Regions from separate parts of the Isoptericola jiangsuensis genome, predicted to be linked through region 2. Evidence: riboswitches for the same ligand, from Rfam matches in the RefSeq annotation. Region 2 holds a riboswitch; each other region holds the start of a gene.
What was found. Region 2 has a riboswitch for cyclic di-AMP ahead of ATJ88_RS02090 (C40 family peptidase). Riboswitches for the same ligand answer to the same signal wherever they lie in the genome.
Positions count from the first base shown of each region.

Region 1 (7,285 bases), 280 kb from region 2:
TGCTGCCCGCTCTCGCCGCCTGTTCCACCCCCGCCGACGGCATCGACGACGCCGACGACCCGACGGGCGAATCGCTCGGCCACGTGCACGCCCTGGTGCACGACCCCGGCACCGACCAGCTGCTCGCCGCCACCCACACGGGTGTGTGGCTGCTGCCCGACCCGACCGCGCCGTCGTCCGGCGAAGACGCCGTCCGCCGGGTGGGCGCAGGCACGCAGGACACGATGGGCATGGCCCTCGGTCCGGACGGCGCGCTCTACGCGTCGGGTCATCCCGGCCCGGGCGAGGACCCGGACCTGTCCCCGCCGAACCTCGGCCTCCAGCGCAGCACCGACGGTGCGACGACGTGGGAGCCGGTGTCGTTGCGGGGCGAGGTCGACTTCCACGCCCTGACGACCGCGACGACCCCGGACGGCTCCGTGCGGGTCGCGGGGCTCGACTCCGGGACGTCCACGATCCTGGTGAGCGACGACGCCGGCCGGTCCTGGTCGCAGGGCGCGACGCTCGCGCTCCGCGACCTGGCGTTCCTCGCCGGTGAGGCGGACTCCCTGGTCGCGACGACGCCCGGCGGCGTGCAGGTCAGCGACGACGCGGCGGGTTCGTTCGCCCCCGTGCCGGACGCGCCGCTGCTGGTGCTGGTGGAGGTGCTGCCGGCCGGTGGCGTCGTCGGCCTCGACGACGCGGGAACGGTGTGGACGGCCGGGGACGACCTGACGGGTTGGCGGTCGCACGGCGGCACCGACGAGGTCGTGGAGGCGCTGACGACGGTCCCGACGGCGGACGGCAAGGACACGGCGCTCGTCGTCGCGACGTCCGCGGCGGTGCTGGTCAGCGACGATCTCGGCGGCACGTGGGACGAGCTGGCGGCCGTCCCGTGAGGCGCCGTGACCTGATCGTGACAATTCTCGGCGGACGGGATATGGTCCAGTCACCCCTCGGGAACGAGGGTCGTCCGGACGGACGCCGAGCCCTGTCACCGTCCCGGACCACCGACGAACCGAACGACAGGGGCGGGGGAACCACTTCCGGGCACTGCGGTGTCCTCGGGGTGAAGCCGAGCGGATGTCATCCGCTGGCCGGGTCAGTCTCCGACCCGAACCCGACAGCTAACTTCGTAGGCGTCAGGAGATCGTGCATGCCATCCCGCACCTGCGGGCGCCGTCCTGCGCCCCGCACCCCGGGCCTCGCGCCCGTCGCCGCTCCGTCGGCTCCGTCCTCCCGGTCGTCGCGTCCCGTGACGTGCGTCGCCGCGCACCTGCGGGGGGTGCGATGAGGCACGCGCGTGAGGCGGCCCCGACCGCGCCGCCCACCGTCACGTCGTCCGGCCCCCCGACCCGGTCCGCCGCGAGCCGCGGCCGCGGCCGCCACTTCGCCGAGCCGGCCCCGCGCCGGCACCGGCAGGGCCCGACCTGGTCGTCCCTCGCGCCGAAGAGCTGGCCCCTGAGCATCGGGGTGGGCCTCGCGGTGACGATGGCGACGACCACCGGACTCGCGGTGGCGTCCGGCACGCCCGTGCCCGTCCTGGGTGACGCGCCCGAGGGTGCCGCGCCGGTCGCGGACGCCGGGACGACGACGGACACCGTGGACGCGTCACGGGCGGCCGCCCTGCTGGCCGACCGTGACGGCGTCGGCGGCGGCGGGTCGGCGTCGCGCTCCGGCGTGCGCGCGGCCGCGCCCGTCGCGGCCGCCGCGACCGGTGGTGTCGTCGTCGACGCGGACGCCACCCTCACCACGGAGAAGGTGCGGGTGGACGTCGAGGCGGCTCCCGAGCCTCCCGTCCTGCCCGGCTGCGACGGCCTCGCGACCGGCGCCGGCACCAACGGCAGCATCTCGTCGTCCGAGATGTGCAACCTGTGGGACGGCGGCCCGGCGATCCGTGCGGACGCAGCCGTGGCGCTCGCCCGTCTCAACCAGGCGTACCGCGGGGTGTTCGGCGAGGACATGTGCGTCACCGACGGCTACCGCAGCTACAGCCAGCAGGTCGCGACGAAGGCGGCCAAGGGCTACCTCGCGGCCACGCCCGGCACGTCCAACCACGGGTGGGGCCTCGCCGTCGACCTGTGCCCGGAGACGTACGCGGGTGACCGGTGGACGTGGCTCGCCGCGCACGGCCCCGACTACGGCTGGGACAACCCGGACTGGGCGCGCGCCGGCGGGTCGAAGTACGAGCCGTGGCACTGGGAGTTCACCGCCGCGGTGGCCGTGAAGTCCGCCTACTGAGGGCTGCACCCCGCGCGGGCCGGCCTGCGACACCGCAGGTCAGCCCGCGCGTGGCAGGGACGGTGGCCCTATCGTCGTACCGTGCACGGCAGCACCGGCGGCCTGCTGGGCCGTGACGACGAGCGGCGACGGATCGCCGCCGTCGTCGGTGCTGCCCGGAACGGCCGTGGCAGCGCTCTCCTGCTCCTCGGTGAGCCGGGCGTCGGCAAGTCGTCGCTGGTGGCCGACGCGGTGCAGGACGCCGGGCTCGACGTGGTCCGGGCGGACGGGTTCGAGGCCGAGTCGTCGATGCCGTACGCGGCCGTGCAACGCGTCGTCGGGCGGCTGACCGGCCATCTCGACGCCCTCCCGGCCCGGCAGCGCGAGCCGCTGCTCGTCGCGTCGGGCAGCGCCGAGGGCCCGCCGCCCGACCGGTTCCTCGTCGGTCTGGGCGTGCTCAGCCTCCTCGCGGCGGCGGGGAGCAGCCGCCCGGTGCTGTGCGTGGCCGACGACGCCCATCACCTCGACGCCGAGAGCCTGGACGTCCTGGCGTTCGTCGCGCGTCGGCTGGGGGCCGAGCGCGTGGCCCTGCTGCTCGCCGGCCGCGTCGAGAGCGGGCTCGAGCAGCGCCTCGCGGGGATGCCGGTCCTGGAGGTCGGAGGCCTGGCACCCGAGCCCGCCGCCGCGGTGCTGAACAGGTCCGCCGGCGCCCCCTTCCCGCCGACGACGACCGCCGCCATCGTGCGGGCCACGGGTGGCAACCCCCTCGCCCTGACCGACCTCGCCGCCGACCCTCTGCTGCGCGAGCTCGACGGCCTCGGCCTCGGCCCCGACCCCGTGCCGATCGGCAGCCACCTCGAGGCCCACTACCTGCGCCGCGTCATGCACACGTCGGCCGCCGTGCAGGGGTGGCTGCTGCTCGCCGCCGCCGACTCCTCCGGCGACCCCCGGCTGCTCGCCGAGGCCGCACCACGCTGCGGGGTGAAGGTCGACGACGGCGACGAGGCCGAGGCGGCGGGGCTGGTCGCGCTCGACCCCGGGGTGCGGTTCCGGCACCCGCTCGTGCGGTCGGCCGTCTACCGGTCGGCGTCCGGGGTGCAGCGCCGTCGCGTGCACGCCGCGCTCGCGCGGGCCGCGGCCGACCTGGGACTGGTCGAGGCCGAGGCGTGGCACGCGTCGCGCACGGTCACCGGGGTCGACGCCGACGTCGCGGACCGGCTCGATCGGGCCGCGCTGCTCGCCGCCCGCCGCGGCGGGTCGACGTCGCGCGCCGGCATCCTCACGCGGGCGGCCGAGCTCACGCCGCCCGGGCCGGCGCGGGACGTCCGGCAGGTCGCGGCGGCGGAGGCGACGCTCGAGGCGGGGGCCGCCGACGTCGCGCGCCGCCTGCTGGGCACCGTCGACGAGTCCCGCCTCGACCCGGTGTCCCGCGGCCGGCTGGTGAGCGTGCGCAGCGCCGCGGCCATGTTCCTGGCGGACCCGGAGGGCGTGCGCTCGGCGTCCGCGGACCAGCTCCGGGCCGCGGACGCGTTCCGCGGCCACGACCCCGCCCGCGAGCAGGAGGCGCTGCTGCACGCGTTCGAGATGTGCCTGACCGCGGAGCGCCTGGTCACCGGGACGACGTTGGAGGCGGTCGGCCGCCGGGTGGCGCAGGGCGCCGCCGAGGCCGAGGGGGCGGGCGCCGTCGTGCTGCGCGGCATCGCCGCCCTGATGCTGGAACCGTACGCCCGTGCCGTCGGTCCGGCCCGCGCCGCCCTCGAGACCGTCCTCGCGCAGCCCGACGACCTCCTGCGGTTCCGCGGGACGCTCGTCGCCGCCGTCGGCGTGTTCCTCTGGGACGAGCGCGGCCGCGCGCGCGGGCTGGACCGGGCGCGGCGGGCGGCGCGCCGGCTCGGGGACCTGCAACGGCTCGACACCCTGCTGTGGGTGAGCGCGCTCGGGGAGCTCTCCGGCGGGACGGTCCGCCGGGCGCAGGAGTTCGACGACGGCGTCCGCGAGGTGCGTCGTGCGATGGGGTACGACGGCGAGAACGTCGTCAACGGCGCCGTGCTCGCGTGGACGGGGGCACCCGCGGCGCTCGTCGAGGCGGTCGCGGCCGGGGCCGAAGCGACCGGGTTCGGCGGCGTCGCGTCCTCCACCCTGTGCGCGCTGGCCGTCCGGGAGATCGCCGGCCGCGACCACGCGTCGGCCCGGGCCCGCCTGGACCCCTACGTCGTCCGGGATCCGTTCCTGCAGACCAGCCCGCTGTTCCTCGCCGACCACGCCGAGGCCGCCGTGCGCAGCGGGCACCCGGACGCCGCGGCGCGCTCCGCCGCCGACCTCGTGGCGCGGGCGGACGCCAACGGGTCCGCCTGGTGCCGGGGGCTCGCCGAGCGGGCCCTCGCGCTCACGTCGTCGGACGACGTCGAGCAGCACCACGCCGCGTCGGTCGCCGCGCTCGCGGCCACGGAGGCGACGGTCGACCGCGCCCGGTCGCACCTGGTGTACGGCGAATGGCTGCGTCGCGCCCGCCGGCGCCGGGAGGCGGTCGCACAGCTGCAGGAGGCGGTCGCGCTGTTCGACCGCAGCGGGGTCACGATGTTCGCGGCGCGCGCGGAAGCCGAGCTGGCCGCCGCCGGCGGGGCGCGGCGGCCGGTGCCCACCGGGGACGACCTCGACCTGACGGCCCAGGAGCGCACGGTCGCCCGCCTGGCCGCGGCGGGACGCACCAACGCCGAGATCGGTGCGCGGCTGTTCATCAGCCCCAACACCGTGGACTACCACCTGCGCAAGGTGTTCCAGAAGCTGGGGGTCACGTCACGACGCCAGCTCGCCGATCGGCTCGGTCCCCGTCCGACGGCGTGAGCGGCGGCGCGCGACGTCTCGTGGCGGGTGCCGGCGCGGCGCGGCCGACGGACTACGTGCCGCGCGTGGTCCGCTGCGGGTGACCGCCCGGCAGTGTCGGAGCGAAGCCGTTCCCGAGCACGCCAGGAGGTCACCATGCCGTACGTCACCACCGACGACGGGACCGAGATCTTCTACACCGACTGGGGTGGCGGCGGTTCGCCGGTGCTCCTCAGCCACGGCTGGCCGCTGAACTCCGACGCGTGGGCCGCGGCCGCGCTGTACCTCGCCGAGCACGGGCACCGGGTGATCGCCCACGACCGGCGCGGTCACGGCCGCTCCGGCCGGACGTGGGACGGCAACGAGATTGACACCTACGCCGACGACCTCGCCTGCCTCGTCGAGACGCTCGACCTGCGCGACCTCACGCTCGTGGGGCACTCGACCGGCGGCGGCGAGGTCGTGCGGTACGTGGGGCGTCACGGGACGGACCGGTTGGCCGGCGTCGTCCTGGTGTCCGCGGTCCCGCCGCTCATGCTGCGCACGGACGACAACCCGGACGGTCTGCCGCTGGAGGTGTTCGACCGGATCCGCGCCGGGGAGAAGGCCGACCGGTCCCAGCTCTACCGGGATCTGGCCGACGGGCCGTTCTTCGGCCACAACCGCTCCGGCGACGTCGACCAGGGGTTCCGGGACGCGTTCTGGCTGCAGTCCATGGCGTGCGGGCACCGCGCCGCCTACGAGTGCATCGCCGCGTTCTCCGCCACCGACTTCCGCCCCGACCTCGCCAAGGTCGACGTCCCCGCCCTGGTGATCCACGGGGACGACGACCAGATCGTCCCCTTCGACGTCGGCGGGAGGCGCTCGGTCGAGCTGCTGCCGGACGCCCGCCTGCTGACCTACCCGGGCAGCGGGCACGCCCTGCCCGACACCGACCGCGACCGACTGCACGCCGACCTGCTCGCCTTCATCGACGCCTGAGGAGCACCGCCATGACCGCACAGGGACCCGGACCCACCGCACCCGACACCGTCGTCCTCGTCCACGGCCTGTGGATGACGCCACGGAGCTGGGAGGGGTGGGTCGCGCACTACGAGAGCAAGGGCTTCACCGTCGTCACGCCGCCGTACCCGGGGTTCGAGATCGAGGTGGAGGCGCTGCGGGAGAACCCGCAGGTCATCGCCGACCTCACCGTCCCGGAGACGGTGGACCACCTCGCCGGCGTCATCGAAGCGCTGGACCGGCCTCCGATCATCATGGGGCACTCGTTCGGCGGCACCCTCACCCAGCTGCTGCTGGCCCGCGGGCTGGGTGCGGCCGGGGTCGTCATCGACTCCGCGCCGACCGAGGGCGTGCGGGTCAACCCGGTGTCGCAGGCACGGTCCCTGTTCCCGGCGCTGAAGAACCCCGCGAACCGGCACCGGGCCGTCGGCTTCACGCCGGAGGAGTTCCACTACGCGTTCACCAACACGCTGTCCGCGGAGGAGTCGCGGGCCGTGTGGGACCGGTACGCGATCGCCGCGCCCGGGTTCTGGGTGTGGGAGTACGGGCTGTTCGCCAACTTCAAGCCCGGGCACCAGGACACCTGGGTGGACTACGCCGCCCCGCGGGCGCCGCTGCTGTTCATCGCGGGGGAGCTCGACCACATCATGCCGCCGGCGGTGAACCGGTCGAACGCGAAGCACTGGGAGAGGTCGCCGTCGCTCACGGAGTACCGCGAGCTGGCCGGCCGGGACCACTGGACGTGCGCGGCCCCCGGCTGGGAGGAGGTGGCGGACCTCGCCCTGGAGTGGGCGTTGGAGCACGCGGTGAGCGCGGAGCGGGCCTCCTCCTGAGCGGTCGTGTGCCGCCGTCCCGGGACCTGCCGGGGCGGCGGTGCCGCGCGCGCCCGGGTCAGTCCGGGGGCCGCCCGGGCAGGTCCAACGACTCGGCCAGCACCCGACCCTGCGTGCCCGACGGCGGCGCGACACCCAGCAGCGCGGCGATCGTGGGAGCGACGTCGACGTGCCGGGGTGCGGCCGGGGGAGCGCCGGGCCGGACGCCGGACCCGGCGAGGAGGAACGCGACGTCGAGCTCGGCGGTCGTGCCGTGCCGTCCGCGGGGAGGGTGCCGGAGGAAAGCCGGGGCCGCGCCGCCCGGCGACCAGCCGGGCCGTGGTTCGACGACGAGCTCGCCGAGGCGCGGGCTCATGCGGTGCTCGGCCTGCTCGTGCCGGTCCCAGACTGCCTGGACCTGCGGCAGCGAGGCGACGGCCCGACGGATC
Region 1 is NZ_PDJJ01000001.1:167,134-174,418, forward strand. It holds gene ATJ88_RS00740 (WD40/YVTN/BNR-like repeat-containing protein) at 1-878, shown strand, start outside; cyclic di-AMP (ydaO/yuaA leader) riboswitch at 981-1,137, shown strand; gene ATJ88_RS00745 (M15 family metallopeptidase) at 1,270-2,220, shown strand; gene ATJ88_RS00750 (helix-turn-helix transcriptional regulator) at 2,302-5,043, shown strand; gene ATJ88_RS00755 (alpha/beta fold hydrolase) at 5,179-6,003, shown strand; gene ATJ88_RS00760 (alpha/beta hydrolase) at 6,015-6,857, shown strand; gene ATJ88_RS00765 (alkaline phosphatase family protein) at 6,916-7,285, opposite strand, start outside.
Region 1: linked by a shared signal. The riboswitch ahead of ATJ88_RS00745 (M15 family metallopeptidase) and the one ahead of ATJ88_RS02090 (C40 family peptidase) in region 2 are both predicted to bind cyclic di-AMP.

Region 2 (7,285 bases):
GTGGCACCACCCCGCCCCGGACGTCGCGGTGTGGTGGACGGGGATGCGGACCGTCGCCGTCGGGCTGGTGGCCGTGCTCGGGGGTGCCGTCGGGACGGCCCTCGCCACGCGGGAGTCGCACCTGTTCCGCTGGTTCAAGGAGCGCTGACCCGGAACGCGGACGGGCGGCAGGTCGCACCCCGGTGAGAGGTGCGTCCTGCCGCCCGTGCGTGCCAGGGGGAGCGTCAGACCCGGATGAAGACCGGGCTGCTCTGCCACATGGAGCGCTTGATGACGCCGGTGCGGGGGTTGCCCGCCTCGATGACACGGCCCTTGCCGGCGTAGATCGCGACGTGGCCGGGCGTGTAGACGAGGTCGCCGGGGCGCGCCGCGGCGCGCGAGACCTTCTTGCCGACGGACCGCTGCGCGGAGGACGAGCGCGGCAGGGTCTTGCCGGTCGCCTTCTTGTACACGTAGGAGGTGAAGCCGGAGCAGTCGAAGCCGGTGCGGGGGCTGCTGCCGCCGTAGGTGTAGCGGGTGCCGACGTAGCTGTTGGCGACCTTGACGACCTTGGTGCCGCTGGTCTGCTTCGGCTTGACGTTGACGGTGCGGTACTTGGTCACGTCCGCCAGGCCGGTGCGGGCGGCGGCGTCGGTGACGATGCGGACCTTGTTGCGGCCGACGTCGTACTTGCCCCAGGTGGGGCGGAAGCGGACGACGCCGTTGTTGTTGAGCTTCTTGACGGCGACCTTCTTGCCGTCGATGAAGACCTTGACGCGGCCGGGCACGGCGGTGCCGCCGCGGGTGGCCTTGACCGTGTAGACGGGGCGGGTGTTCTGCTTGCCCTTCGTCCCGGTCTTGCGCGACACGGTGATCGAGACGCGCGGGTGGGCCTGGGAGGCCGCGACGACGGTGCCGCCGAGGGCCTTGGTGCCGGAGGTGGTGGCCGCGGAGGCGGTCCCCGCCCCGGCGACGAGGGTGCCGCCGGCCAGCGCGGCCGTCAGCGACATCGCGACGGCGGCCCGGCGGAGACGGGAATGGTGTGCGGGGGCGACGCGCGTGGGCGCGCCGACGAGGGCGTCGGTCATCTTCTACCTCTCCAGCCTGCGAGATGAGCTGTCGGATTAGGCCGAGAAGTGTTGGCCTGCCGTCGAAGGACGACTTCACCCCGAGGACGACCGGCTGGTCGCCCGAAAGTGGTTCTCCCGCTGCTGCCGTCGGGTTCTGAGAAGCGACCGTCCGCCGGCAGCACTGGGCTTGCGGAACGGTGCACCGCCACGCACGGACGCGGGGCGACCCCGGCACGCTAACGACGCCGCACCGGCAGATCACAATCAGATAACGGTGAGTCGTCGGGGCTTTTCTGAAGAAGGTGTGAAGGAATGCGTCCGGAGGGATCAAGGCCGCCTGTCGGGAATATCCCTCGTGCCCACCTCGAACGGGGCGAAAGAACGCCGGAAAGGTCCGGTCCGCCGGGAAGGTCCCGTCGTGACGGCCGCCACACCCGGCGCCGTCGGTGCAGGTCAGCGCGACCCGTTCACAACTCCGGGGCTCGGGATCACTCCAGAAAGTCGCCCGGCAGGGGATCCGACGACGTCGCCAGGCACAGCCCGGTCCGGTCCCCGTCCGCCCACGACTCGGCCGTGGGCGTCCACACCACCAACGTCAGCGCGTCCCCGAGGGTTCCCCGGGCCTGCGGCCCCAGGAGGTCCGGGGTGCAGGCGCGCGCCGCGGCCCGCGCCAGCGCGTCGACCCCCGGCCAGACGGCGTCCGGCGCCGAGTCCGTGCGGCCCACCACCTGCGCGCGGTGCTCCACCGAGCAGGGCACCACCTCGACCGACGTGACGGTCGACGCCGTCGGCGCCGACGCGACGCACGACCCGAGGACGAGCTGCACCGCGTTCACCTCCGCCGGGGCGGACAGCGCCGCCGTCACGGGCTCCCACGCCCGCTCCCGGGTGCTGGACACCAGCCACGACACGCCCGCCGCGACCGCCACCACGAGGACCACGGTCGCCAGCACGCCGGCGACCCACCAGCGGGCCCGGCGCCGCGCGGCGGCCCGCTCGGCCGCCGTCGGCCCGCCCGGGGCGCCCCACCGCGAGCCGTGCACGGCCGGGTCCGGGTGCGCACCCACCGTCGGACGCGCCCCGGCCACCCGCTCCTGCGGCGCCGGGACCGTCCACGCCGACGGCTCCGGGGCCGTGGGACCCGGGGCGGCGAAGGACGGCTCGTCGGGGCGCTCGGTCATGTGCACAACCTATGCCCCGGACGGGGCCCCGGACCGGTCCGTGGGCAGGTCCGCGACGTCGAGGACGACGGGTACGTGGTCGCTCGCGCCCGTGCCGCGCCGCTCGTCCCGGTCGATCGTCACGCCCGTGACGCGCGCCGCCAGCGCCGCCGACGCGTACGCGAAGTCGATCCGCAGCCCCTTGTCCCGCGGGAACGCGAGCTGCTGGTAGTCCCAGTACGTGTAGGTCCGCTCGGCGGGCAGGTGCTCGCGGGTCACCTCCGTCAGGCCCGCCGTCGCGAACGCGTCGAACGCCTCCCGCTCCGGCGCCGACACGTGCGTGTGCCCCTCGAAGGCCGTCACGTCCCACACGTCCGTGTCCCGGGGGATGACGTTCCAGTCGCCCAGCAGGCCCAGCGGCAGGTCCGGCTCCGCGGTCACCCACTCCTGCGCCCGCGCCCGCAGCGCGGCCAGCCACTCCAGCTTGTACGCGTAGTGCGGGTCCGTCAGGGTGCGGCCGTGCGGCACGTACAGCGACCACACCCGCACGCCGCCGCACGTCGCGCCGAGCGCCCGCGCCTCCAGCGCCGGCTCCGCGCCCGCCTTGCCGAACCGCGGCTGGCCGCCGAACGACTCCTCCACGTCCGCCAGACCCACCCGGGACACCACCGCCACGCCGTTCCACTGGTGGTACCCCGCCGCCGCGACCTCGTACCCCGCGTCGGCGAACGCCGCCGTCGGGAACTGGTCCGCGCGGCACTTGGTCTCCTGGATCGCCAGCACGTCCGTGCCGGACCGCTCCAGGAAGGCCAGCACCCGCGGCAGACGGGTCCGGATCGAGTTCACGTTCCACGTCGCGATGCGCACACGCGCACCTTAGGGCTCTAGAGTGCCGACATGGGAACCGCGCTCGTCACCGGCGCCACCGCCGGCCTCGGACTGGAGTTCGCCTGGCAGCTCGCCACGGCCCGGCACGACCTCGTGCTCGTCGCGCGCGACACCGACCGGCTGGAACAGGTGGCCGCGCAGATCCGGGCCGCCGCCGGCGTCGGCGTCGAGGCGCTGCCCGCCGACCTGTCCGTGCCCGACGACGTCGCGCGCGTCGCCGCCCGCCTCGCCGTCGTCGGCGACCAGCCGGGCGACCCGCGCCCCGTCGGGCTCCTCGTCAACAACGCCGGGTTCGCCACCGCGCAGCACTTCGTCGACGGCGATCTCGACGTCGAGCTCCGCGCCGTGGACGTCATGGTGCGCGCCGTCGTGGAGCTCAGCCACGCCGCCGTCGGCCAGATGCAGGCCCGCGGTCGCGGCGCGATCCTCAACGTCGCGTCCGTCGCGGCCCTCACCGCGGGCGGCACCTACGCCGCCGCGAAGGCGTACGTGCGCACCTTCACCGAGGGCCTCGCCGTCGAGCTCGCCGGCACCGGCGTCACCGCCACCGTCCTGTGCCCCGGGTTCACCCGCACCGAGTTCCACCAGCGCGCCGGGGTGTCCATGTCGTCGGTCCCCGACGCCGCGTGGCTCGACGCGCCGTTCGTCGTCGCCTCCGCGCTCGCGGACGTGCGGCGCGGCATCGTCATCTCCACGCCGTCGGGCCGGTACAAGGCGGCCTCCGCGCTGCTGCGGGTGCTGCCGCGCTCCGCGGTGCGCGCCATCGGCCACTACCGCTGACGCGGGGATCGCGCGATCAGGACCGTACGCTGGGACGCATGACCTCCGACTTCTCCCCGACCCCCCGCGAGCAGCTGCGTGATCTCATCGCGGAGCTCGCCGTCGTGCACGGCAAGGTGACCCTGTCGTCCGGCAAGGAGGCCGACTACTACGTCGACCTGCGCCGCGTGACCCTGCACCACCGGGCCGCCCCGCTCATCGGGCACGTGCTGCTCGACCACCTGGAGGAGGCGGGGCTCGGCACGGCCGAGGTCGACGCCGTCGGCGGGCTGACGCTCGGTGCCGACCCCATCGCGACCGCGCTGCTGCACGCCGCGGCGTCGCGCGGCCAGGACCTCGACGCGTTCGTGGTGCGCAAGGCCGCGAAGGCGCACGGCATGCAGCGCCAGATCGAGGGCCCGGACATCGCGGGCCGCAAGGTCGTCGTCCTGGAGGACACCACGACCACGGGCGGGTCGCCGATCACGGCGATCGAGGCCGCGCGGGCCGCGGGCGCCGAGGTGCTGGCCTGCGCCACGATCGTCGACCGCGCCACGGGCGCGGGCGAGAAGATCGAGGCGCTGGGCGTGCCGTACCACTACCTGTTCGACCTGACCGACCTCGGCCTGGCCTGACCTCCCCCCCGGCCGGCGGGGTCAGACGCGGTCGACGAGGTCCTTGATCGAGTCCACCACGTGCGACGGGCGGAACGGGTGCTGCTCGACCTCGTCGGCGGAGGTCGACCCGGTCAGGACGAGGAACGTCTCGAGCCCGGCCTCGATGCCCGCGACGACGTCGGTGTCCATGCGGTCGCCGATCATCGCGGTGGTCTCGGAGTGCGCGTCGATCCGGTTGAGCGCGGAGCGGAACATCATCGGGTTGGGCTTGCCCACGTAGTAGGGCTGGCGCCCGGTGGCCGCCGTGATCATGGCGGCGACCGCTCCGGTGGCGGGCAGCGGGCCCTCCGCCGACGGCCCGGTGGTGTCCGGGTTGGTGGCGATGAACCGGGCGCCGTCACGGATCAGGCGCACGGCCCGGGTGATGGCCTCGAACGAGTAGGTGCGGGTCTCGCCGAGCACCACGTAGTCGGGGGCGGTGTCGGTGAGGGTGTAGCCGGCCTCGTGCAGCGCGGTGGTGAGACCGGCCTCGCCGATGGCGTACGCGGACCCGCCGGGCACCTGGTCGGCGAGGAACGTCGCGGTCGCCATCGCGGACGTCCAGATCGACTCCTCGGGGACGTCGATGCCGGACCGGGCGAGGCGCGCAGCGAGGTCGCGGCCGGTGTAGATCGAGTTGTTGGTCAGCACGAGGAACGGCCGACCGGCGTCACGCAGCGCGGCGACGAACTCGGGCGCCCCCGGGATGGCCTTGCCCTCGTGGACCAGCACGCCGTCCATGTCCGTCAGCCAGCAGTCGATCTGTCGTCCCGTCATGGACCCACGGTAGTTGGTCCCGGCCCGTGGACGTCCACGGGATCTGCACGACGGGACGGCGCGCCGCCCGGCGGCGGCCCGTAGGCTCCCGGGGGTGACCAACGAATCCGTCGTGACGACCGACACCGGCGCCGTGCGGCGCCATGCCGCGCCGCCCTCCGGGACGCCCTGGCACCACGCCCCGGGCCTGGCCCTGCGGGGCGGGCTCGTGGGGATGGCGGAGTCCGTCCCCGGGATCTCGGGCGGCACGGTCGCGCTGGTCGTGGGTCTGTACGACCGGCTGCTCACCGCGGCCAGCCAGGTGGTGCACGCGCTGCGCGAGCTCGTGCAGGGCGTCGCCCAGGGCCACGGCCTGCGGCCGGCACGCCGGGCGCTGCGGGCCGTCGACTGGCGGTTCCTCGTGCCGGTCGCGCTCGGTATGGTCGTGGTGCTGCTGGTGTCGCTGAGCGTCATCGCGCCGCTGCTGGAGTCGCAGCCGGTGATCATGCGGTCCATCTTCTTCGGGATGATCGCGGTGTCGGTGCTGGTGCCCCTGCGGATGATGCCGGGCCGGTTCCGGGTGCCGGACGCCCTGCTGGTGGTCGGGGGAGCGGCGGCCGCGTTCGTGCTGAGCGGGATGCCGCCGGCACAGGTGACGGACCCGTCGCTCTGGTACGTCGTGCTGGGGGCGGCGATCGCGATCAACGCGCTGGTGCTGCCGGGCATCTCGGGGTCGTTCCTGCTCGTCGTCATGGGCCTGTACGTGCCGGTCCAGGAGGCGATCGCGGACCGCGACCTGGCGTTCGTCGGGGCGTTCCTCGTCGGGGCCGCGCTGGGGCTGGGCAGCTTCGTCAAGCTGCTGCACTGGCTGCTGGAGCACCGGCGGCAGGGGACGATGGCCGTCCTCGCCGGACTGATGCTCGGTTCGCTGCGCGCCCTGTGGCCGTGGCAGGACGCGGACGGCGGGCTGCTGGCGCCGCCGGACGCGACGGCGCTGTTCGGGCCGGTGCTGCTCGCGGTGGCGGGTGCCGCGGTCGTGGGTGCCGCCCTGTGGTGGGAGGCGTCCCGGGCCGCCGAGGCGGACACGGACGCGACCGTCCCCGCCGATGCCTGACGGTGGGGACGAGCCCGCCCAGGTCGGCGTCGGGCCGTGGCCCGGCGGCGAGGCGGCGTGGCCGCGGACGCCCGACGGTGAGCCGGACCCGCGCCTCGACCCGGAGCTGCTCGCGCACGGCGACCGCCGCAACGTGGTGGACCGCTACCGGTACTGGACCGTCGAGGCGGTCCGCGCCGACCTCGACGCGCGCCGCGCGCCGGGCACCGCCCTGCACGTCGCGGTGGAGAACTGGGCGCACGACCTCAACATCGGCTCGGTGGTGCGCACCGCGAACGCGTTCAACGCGGCCGGGGTGCACGTCGTGGGGCGGCGGCGCTGGAACCGGCGCGGCGCGATGGTGACCGACCGCTACCTGCACGTCCACCACCACGAGGGTGCCGACGCCCTGGCGGCGTGGGCGGCGGCCGCGGACGGCGGACCCCTGACCGTGGTGGGTGTGGACAACGTGCCGGGCTCGGTGCCGATCGAGGGTCGGGAGCTGCCGGCGCGCTGCGTGCTGCTGTTCGGCCAGGAGTCGTCGGGGCTGACGCCGCAGGCGCAGGCAGTGTGCGACGTCGTCGTGCACATCACCCAGCACGGCTCCACCCGATCGCTGAACGCGGGCGCGGCCGCCGCGATCGCCCAGCACACGTGGGCGCTGCAGCACCTCTGACGGGTCCCGGCACCTCGTCCCGGGGCCGCGCGCAGGCCCCTCACGGGAGCGCCCGGGACGGCCGTCGCGGACCGCGCCGTCTCACGGGTCCGACGCGATGTGACGTCCGCATCGCGTTCGTGAGAAAATCTGTGTGCATGTGGGCCTCGTGCCCGCCCGCCCGGCTTCGGCACCTGCCGGCGGCACGGACGGCACTGCGCCCGCTGCGTCCCTCGTACGCCCCTTCATTGGAGTACCGCAGATGCCTA
Region 2 is NZ_PDJJ01000001.1:449,530-456,814, forward strand. It holds gene ATJ88_RS02085 (hypothetical protein) at 1-148, shown strand, start outside; gene ATJ88_RS02090 (C40 family peptidase) at 225-1,067, opposite strand; cyclic di-AMP (ydaO/yuaA leader) riboswitch at 1,066-1,212, opposite strand; gene ATJ88_RS02095 (septum formation family protein) at 1,538-2,230, opposite strand; gene ATJ88_RS02100 (exodeoxyribonuclease III) at 2,240-3,076, opposite strand; gene ATJ88_RS02105 (SDR family NAD(P)-dependent oxidoreductase) at 3,107-3,877, shown strand; gene pyrE (orotate phosphoribosyltransferase) at 3,916-4,491, shown strand; gene ATJ88_RS02115 (HAD-IIA family hydrolase) at 4,513-5,289, opposite strand; gene ATJ88_RS02120 (DUF368 domain-containing protein) at 5,384-6,382, shown strand; gene ATJ88_RS02125 (TrmH family RNA methyltransferase) at 6,375-7,037, shown strand; gene fbaA (class II fructose-bisphosphate aldolase) at 7,279-7,285, shown strand, end outside.

Region 3 (7,285 bases), 2.9 Mb from region 2:
CGTCGACGCCACGATCGCGGAGGCGCGCGGCCGCGCGCACCACGGTGGCGAGATCCTGGGCCCGTCCGATCGTCCCGGCGTACGCCGCTCGCAACGGGCGGTGGTGCAGCGGGCGGTCTGACGGTTGGTCCCCTCCGGACTCGTTTGCGTCCTCCGGCCGGACCGGTGTGAACGACGTGCCGTTCCGCACGACGGCGACCTGCTCCACGCCACGGCTCCTGAGGACTTCCGCGAATGTCTCGGTCGTGGTGACGACAGCATCGGCGCGGCCTTGCAGGCGACTTACCGTGCGGTGGACCGTGGCGCGCACGGTGCGGACGATGCGGCCCCGGACCGTGCGGCGGGGTTCGAGCAGGCCGGCGGGCTCGATCAGGTCCGGCCAGGCGTCGCGCATCTCGACGACGAACCGAGCGCGCAGGCCGCGCGCAAGGACCCAGGCGGCGAACATCGACGGTATTCCTGGCACTGTGCCGACGACGATGTCGGGACGCATGCTGGGGTGGCGGAAGAGGCGCAGTCCGAGTCGGATCGAGCTCCAGGCCGAGACTGCCTGGTCGATCGAACGCGATCGCAGGCTTGCCGTGTGCCGGCGGTAGCGCGTCCTGACGATCCGTTCCCCGTGGACACCTCGGGAGATCCGGCCGGGCGCGTACTCGGGGAGGCTCTCCGCGAGGTCTCCGTCCGGGTAGTGCGGCGGCGGGGCCAGGACGGAGACGTCCACACCGGCTGCGATGAGGCGTGGAGCGAGTGCGTCCCATCGCCGTTGGGGCGCATTCCGTTCCGGCGTGTAGTGGTGCGTGACCAGCAGCAGATGTCGACGCACGTTTCGGGGGGTGGTGTTGCGCATGGCGCCACTCTCGATCGATCGTCGTGCGGGACAGGTGGAGCCAGTCCCGGAAAGATCGTACGGGCAACAAGACACCGTTTCGTCACCAGCCCTTCGCAAACGTGGGTGAATCGTCGTCGCTGCGCCCACTACGATCTGCCCGTGCCCCACAGGACCTCCACCGGCCACCGAGTGCCCGACAGCCGCGACCCGGCACCTCAGAGACACGCCCGCCGTCGCCGCGGTCTGGGACCGACGGCCAAGGCGCTCGTGGGTGTGGTCTGCCTCCTCGCCCTGCTCGGAGGAGCGGGCTATGGCGCCCTGGTCTGGTTCCAGAAGAGCCTTGACGCGAACGTCGAGAAGCTGGGCGACCCTTTCGCGGAGATCACCGATCGTCCGGACCCCGCGCCGTCGGACCCCGAGGCCGAACTTGCGGACGTGAACATCCTCGTCCTCGGATCTGACTCGCGGATCTCGGCGGGAGACCCGTCACAGTGGGAAGCCGGAGCGCAGCGCACCGACGCGATCATGCTGGTGCACCTTCCGGCGGACCGGAAGTCAGCCGTGGTCGTATCGATACCCCGTGATTCATGGGTCGAGGTGCCTGGGTACGGGCAGGCCAAGATCAACGCGGCCTTCTCGTACGGCGGACCGTCGTTGATGATCCAGACCGTCGAGAACCTCACCGACGTGCGGATCGATCACTTCGTGGTGACGGACTTCGAGTCCTTCACGTCGATGACGGACGCGCTCGGCGGCGTGCAGATCCGGGTCCCTGAGGACATCGGTGACGGCGACCAGGTGTTCTTCTCGGCCGGCGTGCATCAGATGTCCGGCGAGGAGGCGCTCAAGTACACGCGCCAACGCTACGGATTGGCCAACGGCGACTTCGGGCGCGTCCAGCGGCAGCAGAACTGGATGCGCGCGATCCTGGGGAAGATCAACAACAACCGCGGCAACGTCGTGACGATGACCAAGTTCTTCGACACGGTCAGCAAGTCGGTTGCCACCGACGACGAGCTCACGATGGACCGCATGCGCGAGCTGTTCGAGAGCGCCCGCGAGGTGTCGACGAACGACGTCGTCTTCATGACGGCACCGTACGAAGGTACGGGCCGCTCGGCGGACGGCCAGTCGATCGTCGTGCTGGACGACAGGCCCTTCGGCCGGCTCATGAAGGCCATCTCGCAGGGCGAGGCGGCCGAGTTCCTCGAGAAGCACGGGGAGGAGCTCGAACTGCTTCCCGCGACCGTCAATTAAGAGGAGAATGCCTGCGCCGGTCACGCCACCCGGGCGTTCTCGGCCGCCTCTCAGGCGGCGGTGTCGAGAGCGACCACGCCGTTCGAGAACGACATGCCGGTGACGACCGTGCCGGGGAAGCGGGCGGTGACCAGACGCTGGACGTCGAGCGCGATCTTTGCGTCGGGCCGGATCTCGACCGACCCGGCCGGCAGACCCTTGGCGGCCAGGACGGACTCGATCCGGTTCTTGGCCAGGCCGAGGAGCTTGTGGGCGGGCAGGCCGCCGGCGGACGCGTCGATGTCAAGGACTGCGACGCCGCCGTCGAACCGCTCCACGCGAAGGCGGGAGCGGACTGCGGGGACGAGGCGCGTCGCCACCTTGAGTGGTCCGGGCAGGCTCCGTACCGCGCGAGCATCCGCGACGACCTCCAGGACGTCTCCCCGTCCACCCACCTCGGTGACGAAACGCGGCAGGGTCGATCCTCCGATGAGGCCGAGGGTCTTGAGGGTGTCGGCGAGGGTAAGTTCGGTGCGCACGCGCACAGGGTAGTGGATGGGACGATAAGGACAGAACCTCCTTCTCGGGCGTGGGAATAGAACTGCGCAAGCCACTGTTGCCCGGGGCAGATGAGTGCGACCTTCTCCTCCCTGACCTATCCGAACTACCGCCTGTGGTTCGGCGCTGCGCTGGTCGCCAACGTCGGCACGTGGATGCAGCGCATCGCGCAGGACTGGCTCGTGCTCACCGAGCTGACCGACGACTCGGGCGTCGCCGTCGGGATCACCACGGCCCTGCAGTTCCTGCCGTTCCTCATCATCGGCCCCTGGACGGGCCTCCTGGCCGACCGCCTCCCGCGCCGGCGCCTGCTGATGTGCACCCAGGGCGCGATGGGCCTCCTCGCCCTCGGCCTCGGCGCCCTCGTGCTGTCCGGCGCCGCCGAGCTGTGGCACGTGTACGCGTTCGCCCTCGGCCTCGGCGTCGTCACCGCGTTCGACAACCCGGTCCGGCAGACGTTCGTCGCCGAGCTCGTCCCGCCGGAGCGGCTCGCCAACGCCGTCGGCCTCAACAGCGCGTCGTTCAACGCCGCCCGCCTCGTCGGGCCCGGCACCGCCGGCCTGCTCATCGCCGCCGTCGGGTCCGGGTGGGTGTTCGTCGTCAACGGGCTCACGTTCGCCGCGACGATCGCGGCCGTCGCCCTCATGAAGCCCGCCCTGATGTGGGCCAAGCCCCGCGCACCCCGGGCCAAGGGGCAGATCCGCGAGGGCGTCCGCTACGTGCGCAGCCGGTCCGACATCGTCGTCATCATGGTCGTCATGGCCGTGGTGTCCGCGTTCGGCCTCAACTTCCAGCTCACGTCCGCGATGATGGCGCGCGTCGAGTTCGGGCGCGGCGCCGGGGAGTTCGGGCTCCTCGGCTCCGTGCTCGCGATCGGGTCGCTCACCGGCGCCCTGCTCGCCGCGCGTCGCGACCGGCCCCGGGTGCGGCTCGTCATCGGCGCCGCGTTCGCGTTCGCCGTGGCGACCGCCGTCAACGCGCTCATGCCCACCTACCTGGGCTACGTGCTCACCACCATCCCCGTCGGGCTGGCCGCCCTGACGATGATGACGGCCGCGAACTCCACCATCCAGACCTCCGTCGACCCGGTCATGCGCGGCCGGGTGATGGCGCTCTACATGATGGTGTTCCTCGGGGCGACACCGATCGGTTCGCCGGTCGTCGGCTGGGTCGGCGAGGTGTTCGGCCCCCGCTCGGCGATCCTGCTCGGGTCGGCGACGACGCTCGCCGTGGCCGTCGGCGCCACCGTGTGGGCCATGCGGAACTGGCGGGTGACGGTCCGCTACCGGCTGCGCCGCCGCCCCCACCTGGAGGTCGTCTACCTCGACGCGGCACCGGTCGAGCACGTCCGCGCCGCCTGAGCGCGGCGCTGCGGCCCACCACCACGGGACGGCCCGCCCGGCGGGTGCCGGGCGGGCCGTGCGCCGCTCAGAGCAGGTGCTCGACGACGTGGTCGACGCAGGCCGTGAGCGCCGCGACGTCGTCCGGCTCGACGGCCGGGAACATGCCGACGCGCAGCTGGTTGCGACCGAGCTTGCGGTAGGGGAAGACGTCGAGGACCCCGGCCGCGCGGAGGTGCTTCACGACGGCGTCCGCGTCCACGGCGTCGTCGAGGTCGATCGTCCCGACCACGGTGGACCGCTCCGCGGGCTCCGCGACGAACGGCGTCGCCCACTCCCGCTCCGCGGCCCAGCCGTAGAGCAGCCCGGCCGACCGCTCGCAGCGCGCCACCGACCAGTCGAGACCGCCCTGGTCGAGCAGCCACTCGACCTGGTCGGCCAGCATGACGAGCGTCGCCACGGCCGGGGTGTTGAGGGTCTGGTCGAGGCGGGAGTTCGCGGCCGCCGTGGTGAGCGACAGGAACTCCGGCACCCAGCGGTCGCCGCCGGACGCCTCGACCTGCTCGGCCCGCTCCAGCGCGGCCGGCGAGCACAGCGCGATCCACAGGCCGCCGTCGGCGCCGAACACCTTCTGCGGCGCGAAGTAGTACACGTCCGTCTCGTGCAGGTCCACGGGCAATGCCCCCGCGCCCGAGGTGGCGTCGGTGAGGACGAGGGCGTCGCCGCCGGCGGGACGTCGCACGGGCGCCATCGCACCCGTGGACGTCTCGTTGTGGGGCGTCGCGTACACGTCGACGTCGTCGGCCGGCTCGAGGTACGCGACGCCGCCGGGCGCCGCCTCGACGACCTGCGGGTCGCGGAGGAACGGCGCGCGGCGGGTGGCGGCGGCGAACTTGCCGCCGAACTCCCCGAACACGGCGTGCTGGGCGCGACGGCGCACCAGCGACGCGGTGGCGACCTCCCAGAACGCGGTCGACCCGCCGTTGCCGAGCACGACCTCGTAGCCGTCCGGCAGCGTGAACAGCTCGGCCAGCCCGGTGCGGACCCGGCGCACCACGTCCTTGACGGGCGGCTGCCGGTGCGACGTGCCCAGGACGGGCCGGGCCGGGTCGCCGGCCGCCACGAGCGCGTCCACCTGCCCGGTGCGCACCTTGGACGGGCCGGAGCCGAACCGGCCGTCCGAGGGCAGCAGCGACGCGGGGATGTGCAGGGTCATGTCGGGCTCCGTGGCTCGCGAGGAGGGGTGGGGCGGCCCGTCGCCGGGGCACGGCGAGCGGGGCACGTGCGAATAGACTAGGCCCGGGCCTCAAGACGGGAGCGGACGTGACGGACCTGATCGACACCACCGAGATGTACCTCAAGACGATCTACGAGCTCGGCGAGGAGGGCATCCCCCCGCTGCGCGCCCGGATCGCGGAGCGTCTGGGGCACTCGGGGCCGACCGTCTCCCAGACCGTGGCGCGCATGGAGCGCGACGGCCTGGTCGTGGTCACCGGCGACCGTCACCTGGAGCTCACCGGGTCGGGCCAGGCCAAGGCCACCCGCGTGATGCGCAAGCACCGGCTGGCCGAGCGGCTGCTCACCGACGTCATCAAGCTCGACTGGGAGCACGTGCACAACGAGGCGTGCCGCTGGGAGCACGTGATGAGCGACCTCGTGGAGCGCCGGCTCGTCACGCTCCTGGACCACCCGCACTACGACCCGTACGGCAACCCGATCCCGGGCCTGTCCGAGCTGGGGGAGCAGTACGAGGAGGTGCCCTTCCTCGACGGCGTGCAGTCGCTCCCGACGTTCCTGGCCGGGCAGCCCGACGGCGGCACGATCGTGCTGCAGCGCATCGCGGAGCCGGTGCAGGTCGACGACGAGTTCCTCGCGCGGCTGGCGGGCGTGGGCCTGCTCCCGGGCGTGCGGATCACCGCGGAGCGCTCCGGCAACGACTTCGTGGTGCAGCCGGAGGACGGGGACGAGGCGCTCGAGCTGCCCGAGGACCTGGCCAAGCACCTGTTCGTCGCCCGCGTCTGAACCCTGGTGGGGGCGTCGCGGCGCCCGGTCCGGTCCCGCCGGGCACCGGCGTGACCGGAACGTGACATCGCACCCGGGTTCCGGTACGGTCGGACTCGCTCGCCCGGGTGTCCTGGGCGGGTGCCGGGTCGGACGCCGAGTCCTGCCACCGTCCCGGTTCCCACGGATGACCGTACGGCAGGAGCGGGGGACCCAATTCTGGGCATCGGAGACGGTGTCCTCGGGGTGAAGCCGGACAGGACGTGAGTCCTGGAAGGCCGGGTGCATCTCCCACCCGAACCCGACAGCTGACCTCGTAGGCGACCGGAGGGGTACACCGTGACTGCTCGCACCACGCTCGGCAAGCACCGCGCCGCACGCCGTCCGCTGATGGCCGCGCCGACCGCTGCCGCCGCCGGCCGTCGGGTCGCCGTCGTCGCCACCGCCGGTGGCCTCCTGGTCTCGACCATCGGTGGCGCCACCGCCGCGCACGCCGCGCCGGTCGATGCGGACGCCGCCAAGAAGCTCAGCACCGTGGACCTGGGTGCGCTGACCGACCAGGCCCGCGAGGCCCTGGAGTCGGCTCCGGTCGTGACGGTCGACGCGGACGCGAAGGTCGACGTCGAGAAGATCACGCCGAGGATCGCCAAGAAGGCGGAGATCAAGGCGGCCCCGGAGCCCGAGCCCGTCGTCGAGCGCACGGTCGCCCCGTCGCGCTCCGCCGAGCGCACCGAGGTCTCCTCCTCCACCGAGACGTCGACCGAGGCCTCCTCGGTCCCGGCCTCCGCCGTCGGCTCGTCGGTGATCTCCGTGGCGTCGCGCTACGTGGGCGTCCCCTACGTCTCGGGCGGCACCACCCCCTCGGGCTTCGACTGCTCGGGCTTCACCCAGTACGTCTTCGCGCAGGTCGGCATCTCGCTGCCGCGCTCCTCCTCGGACCAGCGCTACGCCGGCACCGTCGTGTCGCGTGCCGCCGCGCAGCCGGGCGACCTCATCTGGACCCCGGGCCACATCGCGATCTACGCGGGCGGCAACACGCAGATCGACGCGCCCCGCCCGGGCAAGACGATCCAGTTCCGCAGCATCTGGCAGTCCAACCCGACGTTCATCCGCGTCGGCTGAGACGGCCCGCCCCGGCCTTCGGAGGCCCGGTCCGCACCACGGTGCGGACCGGGCCTCCGGCCGTTGCCGGCGCGTCGTCGCAGGGCGCTCGGCCGCGGCCTGCCGGTGCTGGTGAGCGGCCTCCGACGCCCCGCTGACGGCCGCGCGAACGACGCGTCACGAGGTCGTGATCGAAACGTGACATCAGCCCGTCGATCCG
Region 3 is NZ_PDJJ01000001.1:3,355,988-3,363,272, reverse strand. It holds gene ATJ88_RS18135 (glycosyltransferase family 4 protein) at 1-847, opposite strand, end outside; gene ATJ88_RS15125 (LCP family protein) at 989-2,086, shown strand; gene ATJ88_RS15120 (hypothetical protein) at 2,137-2,604, opposite strand; gene ATJ88_RS15115 (MFS transporter) at 2,695-3,984, shown strand; gene serC (phosphoserine transaminase) at 4,052-5,179, opposite strand; gene ATJ88_RS15105 (iron-dependent transcriptional repressor DtxR) at 5,287-5,985, shown strand; cyclic di-AMP (ydaO/yuaA leader) riboswitch at 6,127-6,301, shown strand; gene ATJ88_RS15100 (C40 family peptidase) at 6,304-7,086, shown strand.
Region 3: linked by a shared signal. The riboswitch ahead of ATJ88_RS15100 (C40 family peptidase) and the one ahead of ATJ88_RS02090 (C40 family peptidase) in region 2 are both predicted to bind cyclic di-AMP.